3 regions of the Myxococcus sp. AM010 genome follow, and region 1 is predicted to be linked to each of the others. Evidence: riboswitches for the same ligand, from Rfam matches in the RefSeq annotation. Region 1 holds a riboswitch; each other region holds the start of a gene.

Region 1 (3,269 bases):
GCCTCGAAAGCGTCCTGGCCCGTCGTCCGCAGCGCCTCGTCCACGGCGCCCGCGTAGAGCGCATTGAAGCCTCGGGTGGCCTCCTCACCTCTGCGCCCGCCCCTCAGCCGGAACTCCTCCAGCCGCCCCATGGCCACCGCCCCCGCGTCTCCGAACAGCGCCCGGGGCAGTGTGGGCTGCAACGCCACGGCGCGCAGCGCGACGCCCTCTTCTTCGTCCAGCGCGCGGTTGAGCCAGCCATCCGGTGTCGACTTGCGCCCCGGCGTTCCGGATTCAACGAAGTCCTGCGCGTCGAAGTGTGAGCGGACCGGCGCCGGCAATCCCACGCCGTGCAGCACCGCCAGCCGGCCATCACGCCACAGCGGCATCAACGCTTCGAGCCTGGGATGCAGGCCAAAGGGCCCTGACAACTTCAGCGCGGCGTCCGGGCCATGCGCCTTCAACGCCAGCGTGGGACGTGCCCGGTGATACGCGGCATCCTCCACCGGAGGCACCAAGGAGAGCCCGTCCGCGCCGCCACGCAGGAAGACAGTCACCAGCGTGCCTCGCGTGGAGGCGTGCTGGCTGGACGCGAGCGCCCGTCCCAGGGAGCCCGGAGCCCACGCAAGCCCCACCGCCGTCGACCCCAGGGCGCGCAGCAGATGACGACGGGTCAGCAGTGGGTTCATCGCGTCTTCGCCTCCGGTGAGCCAGGCACGGGAGCCCCCAGTTGGCAGGGCCCCCTCATTCAACACCGGGGCGGGACAGAAGTTACGGGCACGGCGCGCAAGAGCGGGACCTGCGTCTGGATGTGCCACGTTCGTTCCGCATCGCCGACGCCATCGAGCGCGCGGCGCGAACCTTGATGTCGGATGCGCGCCCGCTTCAAGACGGAGCCTGTCCATGTTCGCGAGCCTGCCTTGACAGTCCAAGAAGGCCGACAGTACATACCGCCCCATGTTGGTGCCTGGGCCTCGGCCTGGGCTTAAAAGGGAACCCGGTGTGAATCCGGGGCTGCCCCGCAGCGGTAGGTGAGAACGAACCTCGTCACACGCACTGGCTCCCTCTGGGAGCTGGGAAGCGACGAGCAGTAGGAATCCGGCTCCGGCCGGAGTGCTCACGAGCCCGAAGACCTGCCCGCATCCGCCCGTGGGAGAAATCCACGGACGGTTTCGACCTGGAGCCGCGTGGGACGGCCGGAAGGTCCGAGCAGCGCTGGAGCCTCCAGCCAGTCTTCGCGCGCACCTCGGCTTTTCCGACCCAACCCCGCTCGTGTGTCCAGTCGCCCGTGGGGGCGAAGGTCGGTCCGTGGGCTCCTCCGGGGCCTGGTGTGCGCCGACCCGCGCGCATCGTGACAACCCTTCTTCCACGCGGGAGCCCTGTCGGGCGACCTCGGTCGTCCGCGCTGCGTGGAGGACGGACGATGCGGGACGAAGGCAGGCAGGGCGTGCGCTACCCGCAAGGGAATGTGCTGCTGCGCGACCTCGCGCGCGACTTCCCCGTGGTGACCCACGGCCGGGGTGTCCACCTCTTCGACGCCACAGGCAAGCGCTACCTGGACGCCTCGGCGGGCGCGCTCGTGGCCAGCGTGGGCCACGGCAACCGCGAGGTGGTGGACCGCATCCGTGAACAACTGCTGCGCGTCGCCTACGTCAACGGCACCCACTTCACCACCGAGGTGACGGAGCAACTCGCCACCCGCCTGTGCGCGCTGGCGCCCGCGGGACTGGAGCGCGCCGCGTTCCTGGGCTCGGGCTCCGAAGCGGTGGAGGCCGCGGTGAAGTTCGCCCGGCAGCTCTGCGTGGCGCGCGGGCAGCCCCAGCGCACGAAGGTCATTGCGCGCGTGCCCGGCTACCACGGCAACACGCTCTACGCCCTCTCCCTGTCGGAGCGTCCCCACTACAAGCAGTTCTTCGGCCCCATGCTGGCGGAGGTCGTCACCACGCCCGCGCCCTACCCGTACCGCTCCGGCCTGGAAGACTACGAACGCGACGGCGCGGCGCACTACGCGCGGCTGATGGAGGAGGCGCTCCTCCGCGAGGGCCCGGACACCATCGCCGCCTTCATCGCGGAGCCGGTGATTGGCTCCTCGGCCGGAGCCTCCCCTCCGCCGCCGGACTACTTCGAGCGCGTGAGCGCGCTGTGCAGGCAGTACGGCATCCTCACCATCGCCGATGAGGTCATGTGCGGCTGCGGTCGCACCGGGCGCTTCTTCGCCAGTGAGTTGTTCGACTTCACCCCGGACCTGCTGGTGCTCGGCAAGGGCATCAGCGGGGGCTACGCGCCGCTGAGCGCGGTGCTCGTGCGGCAGGCGCACCTGGAGGAGCTGCGGCAGGGCTCCGGCGGCTTCATGCACGCGCAGACCTACCTCCAGGCCCCGGCGATGACGGCGGCCGGGCTGGCGGTACTCGACTACTACGAACGGCACGGCCTGGTGGCGCACGCCGCGCGCGTGGGCGCCCACCTCCAGCGGCGCCTGCGCGAGACGCTGCGGCCCCTGCCCCATGTGGGCTCGGTGCAGGGCGTGGGCCTGATGGCGGGCGTCGAGTTCGTGGAGGACCTCGACAGCCGCCGCCCCTTCCCTCGTTCGCGCAAGGTGGTGGAGGGGCTGATGGCCGAGCTGTTCGAGCGCGGCCTCGTCCTCTGGTCCAACACCGGCCACGCGGACGGAACGAACGGGGACCTGCTGATGCTGGGCCCCCCGCTGGTCATCACCGAGGCCGAGGTCGACGCGCTGGTCGACACGCTCGCGCAGGGCATCAACCACTACTTCCGGAGGGAGCCATGAGTTTCCGCATCACCTATTCGGTGCTGGACGCCGACATGTCCACACTGCACGCGCGCTTCGACGAGGCGCTCAACACCGTGCGGGGGCGCCTGGGCGAAGCGCTGCCGTCGTGGATTGCCGGCGAGGCCTGGCGGAGCGGAGACCTCCTGGAGCGCCGCAACCCGGCGAGGCCGGACGAGTTGCTCGCCACCTTCCACCGCACGCCCGTCAGCGAGTTGGACCGGGTGGTGCGCGTGGCGCGAGTGGCCCAGCGCGGCTGGGGCGCCACGGCCTGGGAGGAGCGAGTGCGCATCCTCCGCCGGGCCGCGGACCTCATCTCCGAGCGCAGCCTGGAGCTGTCGGCGCGGATGACGTTGGAGGTGGGCAAGAGCCGGCTGGAGTCGCTGGGTGACGTGGAGGAGTCCGCGGACCTGCTGCGCTACTACGCCAGCCAACTGGAGCAGGCGGAGGGCTTCGTCCGTCCCATGGCGCGCCTGTCGCCCGACGAGGACACGCGCAGCGT
Region 2 (3,269 bases), on a different contig from region 1:
TACGTGGCCAGTCCGCCCGCGACGAGGAAGGTGTTCTCGAACACGAGCAGGTCCACGCCCGGCCCATCCACCACCGCGAGGTCGGTGAAGCGCAGGACGATGGTGCCGCCCCGCCCCAGCGAGAGCACGTCCAGAGAGCCATTGTCCGGCCCCAGCCCCGAAGGAGGCCCGAGCACGACGTCCGGGAAGCGGTCCTGCCCGAAGCCCGCGCTGTCACCCGGCTCGAAGAGGACGACCTCGTCCGCGTACGGGTCCTCGGGCGGAAGTCCGGCATCGGGCTCCAGCGGCGTGGAGCCATCCGGCGCTCCCGCGTCTTCGTCGACGCTGGAGGACGCGTCACCACACGCGGCGGCGCCCAGGAGCACGGCGAGCGCCATGCCCCAGGCGAAGCGCTGGAGGCCGCGATGGCTCACCGGGCCACCTGGATGCGCACCAGCCGCTGGCCGTTCCTGTCATCCACGCCCACCAGCAGGTCCGAGCCCAGGTGCGCCAGCTGCGTCACGGAGGTGCACGCGTCCACGAACGACAGCACCGGCGTGCGCTCGCCAATGACGACCGCGCCAGGCTCAATGCCCAGGGACAGGGCGTAGCGAGACACATCGGTGGAGACGAACTGCCAGTTCTCGTTGTAGCCGCCGCGCTTGACGGCGACGCCCTCACCGAACGTGGAGGCCCCGTTGAAGTCGCTGTCCACCACGAGCTCGGCCTGCGTGCCCAGGTCCACGGGAGCTCCGCCGCGCAGCGCATCCGCGAGCACCGACGGCGCCACCACGCGGGCCTTGTTGCTGAAGTCCACGCTGCTGGAGAAGCCCAGCATCGCGATTCCATTGTCCGTCACCGCCGTGAAGCCACTGGCGCCCGCTTCGCCCGCCGGGAAGTTGGCCAGGCGCACCGTCTGGAAGGGGGTCTCGGAGGTCACCAGGCCGAAGACGCCCAGGCCGCCCCCCGCGTTGCCCAGGCTCACGCTGTTGACGAGCAGCACGGAGTCCTCCCCCGAGGTGAAGCTGGCCGCGGTGAAGTTGGCCTGCGCATCGATGTAGGAGGACGCGGCGGGCGACGCCAGGTCATACGCGGCCACCGAGCCCAGCGCGCCCGTCGCGGACGTGGTGTAGCCCGCGAAGAGATACCGGCTGTCGTTCACCAGGAAGCCGTTCGAGAACACCGTCGCCGTCCCCGCGCGGTCCGCGGGCGAGACGACGTCGAAGAGCTTCGTGTCGTCCGGCTGGAGGTCGGGCCAGATGCCCAGCGAGTACATGCCGACGTCGATGCCCATGCCACTGCCACGCACGGCGTAGACCGTATACGTGGGGCCCGGCGAGGCGGCCAGCGCCAGCACGTCGTCCGGCAGCGGCGCGGAGCCCGTGGCCTCGAAGCCCGTCTGGAGCTGGAGCGTGCCGAGCACGGGGTCGTGCGGCGCCGTCTCACACGTCTGCTCCGTGCCAGCGTCCGCCTCCGTGCCAGCGTCCGGCTCCGTGCCAGCGTCCGGCTCCGTGCCCGCGTCCGGCTCCGTGCCGGCGTCGGGCTCGGTGCCCGCGTCGGGCTCGGGGACCTGCTGGATGGGCCGCGTCTCACACTTCTCCGCGGCGCACGTCCACGCCTGGCCCTCCGGCGCGGGGCCGTTCTCACTGCGGCAGTCGAAGGCGTCCACGCATTCGGAGCCGCAGCCCGTGGTCACCGCCAGCACCAGGCTGGCCGTGACGAACATCAGGGACTTCGTGCGGGCTCCCGCGCGCTTCACATCGGCGTACTTCATGGTGTCCTCGCTCCCTCTTCCGCCCCCACGGGCGGATGGGCTTCCAGGAGGACACGGCCGAAGGCAGCGCCCCGGCGCACATCACACGCGCCGGACGGCACCGCCCCCGCCGCCTCCCCTCGGAGGCCTCGGTGATGTCCGTGCCAGAGGCACGGGTCTTCGGCAGGTTTTCGGACTCGCAGGCGCGGGTGCACGGAGCACCCACCTACTTGCCGTCGCTTCCCAGCCCGCTTCGGGCCAGTGCTTCACGTGACGGCGTTCGTTCCTGCTCACCGCTGCGGGGCAGTCCCGGATTCACACCGGGTTCCCTTGAGTCGCCGTGGAATCACGGCGACACCGAGGACGCGGGCGGGGATATGGCGGGTGCAAGCCATTGTCAATGACTGGCCCCCAGCCGCACCCGCCGCCGCAGCAGCGCGAGGAACAGCGGGCCGCCCAGCAGCGCGGTGACGACGCCCACGGGAGGCTCGGCCCCAAACAAGGGGAAGGCCAGCCGCGCCAGCAAATCCGACAGGACGAGGAAGGCCGCGCCGCCCAGCGCCGACAGGGGCACCAGCAGCCGCTGGTCCGGCCCGAAGGCCAGCCGCAGCAGGTGCGGCACGATGAGCCCCACGAAGCCAATCAACCCCGTGAGCGCCACCGCGCCCGCGACGCTCGCGCTGGTGGCCAGCAGCAGCCAACGGCGCGTCGCCGCCACCGGCACGCCGAGGGACGCCGCGTCATCGTCCCCCAGCGACAGCAGGTTCAGCCGTGCGGAGAGCACCCACATGACGCCAATCGCGCCGGCCTGGAGCAACGCGGAGAGCACCAGCGTGCCGCCGCGCTCGTACCCCAGCGCGCCGGCGAGCCAGTAAAGGATTTCCCCCAGCCGGTCGGGGTCGGACAGCGTCTTCACCAGGGTGATGGCCGCGGAGGCGAACGCGTTGAACACCACGCCGGTGAGCAGCGCGGCATAGGGCGCGCGCGACGCGGAGCCCCGGCTGGCGGAGAGGACGAAGAGGATGGCGGCCCCCGCGCCCAGGAAGGAGAAGAGCGCGGGCGCGGACAGCCGCGCCATGCCGCCGCCCAGGCCCGGTGCCACGTCCCCCACGGTGCCGAGCCCCACCGCGAGCGCCAGCGTCGCCCCCATCGCCGCGCCGCCGGACACGCCGAGCACGAACGGGTCCGCTAGCGGGTTGCGCAAGAGCCCCTGGAGCGTGGCGCCCGAGGCCGCCAGCCCCGCGCCCACGATGGCCCCCAGCAGCGCGCGCGGCAGCCGCAGCGACCAGAAGATGACGGCATCCGTGGACGTGGGCTCCGTCAGCGCGGCGGTGAGGGAGATGGACTGCTCACCGAAGCGCACCGCCACGGCCATGCACCCCACCGCCACCACGAGGAAGCCCCCGAACAACATCACCGCGCGCGAGGCGCGAAAACCTCCCGCTCCGCCCTGTGCACGCTGGGATGTCGCCGGCTCGCTCACGGCGCGGCCTTACCCGTTCCTTCCGGATGCAGCAAACGGAAGAGCTCCTCCAGC
Region 3 (3,269 bases), on a different contig from region 1:
CGCCGCCACGGCCGCCAGCAGCAAGGTCGGAAGGGACGGCTCAGGGGACAGGGGACGCGGGCGAGTCATGGAGCTCCCGAGGAGAGGAGGAAGACGGTGACGCGCCTGGCTCGAGCGCCACCGCGAGCGTCACGTAGACGGCGCGTCCCGGCAGCGGGAAGCCCGTGAAGTCGAAGGTCCGGACGTCGAGGAGGTTCTTCAGCTCGACGGACAGGGTGAGGTCCGGCCCGTGAAGGAAGGTGCTGGACGCGCCCGCGCTCACCCACGTGCGCGAGGGCAAGTCCAGCGAGCCGGTGCGGTTGATGCGCTGCGCGGACTGATAGAGCACTTCGGCGCGGGCGTTGAGCCAGTCGGGTCCCGCGCGCACCCGCCCCACCCACTTGTGCCTGGGACGGTTCGGCAGGTCCTTGCCGAAGAAGCGCGGGTCCCCGTAGCGGTTCTCCGTGCGCAGATACGTGTAACCCGTGCTGGCCAGCAGCCAGGGAAGGGGCCGCGCCTCGCCCTCCAGCTCCAGGCCCCACACGCGCGCGGCGTCGAAGTTGTACGGGCGCGCCATCAGCGGCGGGTACAGCTCATAGGCGATGAGGTTCTCATACAGCGCCGCGAAGCCGCCCAGCGTGAAGCCCCAGCGCGGCGCCGCGTCCTCGCCGTCTTCCGGGCCGGAGCGCCACCTCACCGCCGCGTCCGCGTACAGGGCGCGCTCGGGTTTCAATCCGGGGTTGGGCAGCAGCGTGCCCTGCCGGATGTACAGCTCCAGGAAGGACGGCGCGCGGTGGGACTGGCCGGCGTTGGCGCGCAGGCCGAAGCCGCGCCCCAGCTCGACGGAGGCGCCCAGCTTCGGCGACAGCAGCCAGTACGGGCCCACCCGCTCCAGCCGCATGGAAGGCACCACGTCCAACGCGCCGCCGAAGAGCCGCACCTCATCCATGGCCATGACGCTGCCGCGCCACCACGAGGCGGCCTGCGCGCCCTCCGCCTGCGTCACCGTCTCACCCGAGGTCGCCACCGTGACGGTCAGCGACTGGCGCGCTCCCAACGGCCCGCGGCCCTCCAGCTCCACGCCGCCCACCGCGTGCCGCTGCGCGCCACCCGCGCCGGGGATGTGCCCCGTCACCTCCAGGCCATCACGCCGGAAGAAGCCTCGCGCGCTCCCCTGCCCCAGCCCGTCGAGCACGCCCGACCAGCGAAGGCCCAACGCCAGCCGCCCCAGTTCCTGGTCTCCGGTGGACTGGGGGTTCTGCACGGTGCCCGGAATGGCGCGGTCCTCCAGGGACAGCTCCGCGAGCGCATCCAGCCGCGAGCCTCCCGCCAGCCGTCGCCGGTAGCGCAGGAGCGCGCCCCCTCCCCGCGCGTCGTTGCGGGCACGCCGCTCGGAGACCTGGGGGTTGCCGTCCACGGCGGGCAGGTCGTCCACGTCGTAGGCGAAGTCGCCATCCGAGCGGCCCGCGTGCACCAGCAGCAGCGCCTGCCCGCCCAGCAGCGGCCCCGTGGCGGCGACGTGGCCCAGCGCCGTGTTCCAGCTCCCGTAGGTCACCTCGCCGCTCGTGCGCAGGTTCGGCCCTGGCGCGCGAGTGATGATGTTGATGGCGCCGCCCAGGCCGCCGGAGCCATAGCGCGCGCCCGCGCCACCTCGCAGCACCTCGAAGCGCTCCACCAGCGCGGAGGGGATGAGCGACAGGTCCGACAGGCCGCCCGCGCCGTTGAGCGGAATCCCATCCAGGAACACGAGCACGCCGTTGGATGACGCGCCCCGCACCACCAGGCTCTTGCTCTGGCCGTAACCACCGGAGTCCTGCACCGCGAGCCCCACCGAGCCCACGAGCAGCTCCGCCGTGTCGCGCGCCTCGCCCGCGCGCTCTCGCGCGTCGATGACGGTGATGGCGCCCGTCGGGTCCCTCCGCTCTGGAGACTCAGGCGGAGGCGGTGTCCTGCCGCGAACCACGGTGGTGCGCGTGGGGGCGGGCTCGGCCTCGGAGGGCTGCGCCCCGGCGGGACATGGAAGGCTGAGCGCCAGGCACACGACAGGCCCGGCGAGGAAGTTCCACCGCATGCTCCGCCTTCCGCTCCCTCCGACGAAGAGAGAAGGCCAACCGCCCGGGCCCGCGAAAGGCTCGGCCGCACCCCTGGGCAGGTCTCCTGGCTGACGGGCTCTGGCGGCTGGCGCACGCTGCGTCATGCCAGAAGAGGACTTCCGCCTTCCCCCGGAGCGGCGCTCGGCCGCGGCTGGAGTGGCGACAAACCGAAGCCCCCGGCCCTGACCTCAGGGCTGCCCGTTCACAGTGGCGGGACCGCGCCGGACTCACACCGGCTTCCCTCTTGAAAGCCCGGCATGGGCACCCAAGGGCGCGCCCTTTCTAGGAGGTCACCTCCGGCGGGTCAAGCGCACCGGGGGCGTCAGCGAGGACGCGCGCACGGACTGCTCGAAGGCATACGTCCGGAGGAACAGGAGCTCCACGTTCCCCAGCGTGAGCCGGGAACGGCACAGCAGCGGCGCCGGGCGGCCCGGGAGGATGAGCACCCCGTCCTGGTACGTCCCTCGCTCACTCTCCAGGTCCGTCACGCACCACAGCCCGGTGTGCGGCTCACGACGAAGGCGCGCATGCAGGCGGGACACCGTGGGCTCGGCCAGGACGATGTCGCACTCGGCGCCGCTGCCCACCGTCACGTCGCCATCCGCCGGGCGCAGCCGCGGGCGCACCTCCAGCACCACGGGCGCCGTGGCGCAGGGCGTCGATGCCTTCTCCGCTGACCGGGACGTCCCAGCGCGGGGCCGCGTGGAAGCAGGCTCCCACAGCAACACGGGCCAGCTCCCGTCTTGGGCCCGCGCATCGCGAGGAGCTGGCTGGAACACGCGCACCTTCCTGTTCACCGGATGGACGCGCGCAACATGGACACGAGACTCCGGCCGCGCCAGTTCCTGGACCTCGGGGCGTGCGATTCACTGTCGGGTCCCACCGCGTGGGAGGTCCACCCACGCTGGCCACCAGGCGACTACGGAACGTCTGGCGTCCCCGCGTCCTCGCAGGCCACGCCCGCGTCCCCCGCTGGCTCGGCCTCCACGCAATCCGGCAGCGCCAGCTCCAGGCTGTCCTCACCCAAGAGCAGGGCCTCGTCGTCGGTGGAGAAGGTGCCCGTGCCACTGTCCGCGCCGCGCAGTCGTGCAATCGGGTCCTCCACGGCGCAGCCTCCGCTCCAGGCCAGCAGCGCCAGGACGAGCAGGTGCCGGAAGGGCCCGCGAAGCGTGTGCGATGCGAGGTCAGTACGGTTGT

The links. A riboswitch is a leader RNA that binds a small molecule or an ion and turns the genes downstream of it on or off. The one in region 1 is predicted to bind cobalamin.
Region 2: it holds a riboswitch for cobalamin, as region 1 does, so the genes downstream of both, HV826_RS26430 (hypothetical protein) here and HV826_RS19190 (aspartate aminotransferase family protein) in region 1, are expected to answer to the same signal.
Region 3: it holds a riboswitch for cobalamin, as region 1 does, so the genes downstream of both, HV826_RS26410 (TonB-dependent siderophore receptor) here and HV826_RS19190 (aspartate aminotransferase family protein) in region 1, are expected to answer to the same signal.

Annotation. Positions count from the first base shown of each region.
Region 1 is NZ_JABXEO010000040.1:26,467-29,735, reverse strand. Features, by position in the region: gene HV826_RS19195 (DUF1501 domain-containing protein) at 1-668, opposite strand, end outside; cobalamin riboswitch at 924-1,135, shown strand; gene HV826_RS19190 (aspartate aminotransferase family protein) at 1,403-2,767, shown strand; gene HV826_RS19185 (aldehyde dehydrogenase family protein) at 2,764-3,269, shown strand, end outside.
Region 2 is NZ_JABXEO010000068.1:9,569-12,837, reverse strand. Features, by position in the region: gene HV826_RS26435 (cell surface protein) at 1-413, opposite strand, end outside; gene HV826_RS26430 (hypothetical protein) at 410-1,753, opposite strand; cobalamin riboswitch at 1,897-2,109, opposite strand; gene HV826_RS26425 (iron ABC transporter permease) at 2,130-3,215, opposite strand; gene HV826_RS26420 (ABC transporter substrate-binding protein) at 3,212-3,269, opposite strand, start outside.
Region 3 is NZ_JABXEO010000068.1:3,897-7,165, reverse strand. Features, by position in the region: gene HV826_RS26415 (MXAN_6577-like cysteine-rich protein) at 1-69, opposite strand, end outside; gene HV826_RS26410 (TonB-dependent siderophore receptor) at 41-2,050, opposite strand; cobalamin riboswitch at 2,109-2,356, opposite strand; gene HV826_RS26405 (FHA domain-containing protein) at 2,363-2,851, opposite strand; gene HV826_RS26400 (hypothetical protein) at 2,992-3,269, opposite strand, start outside.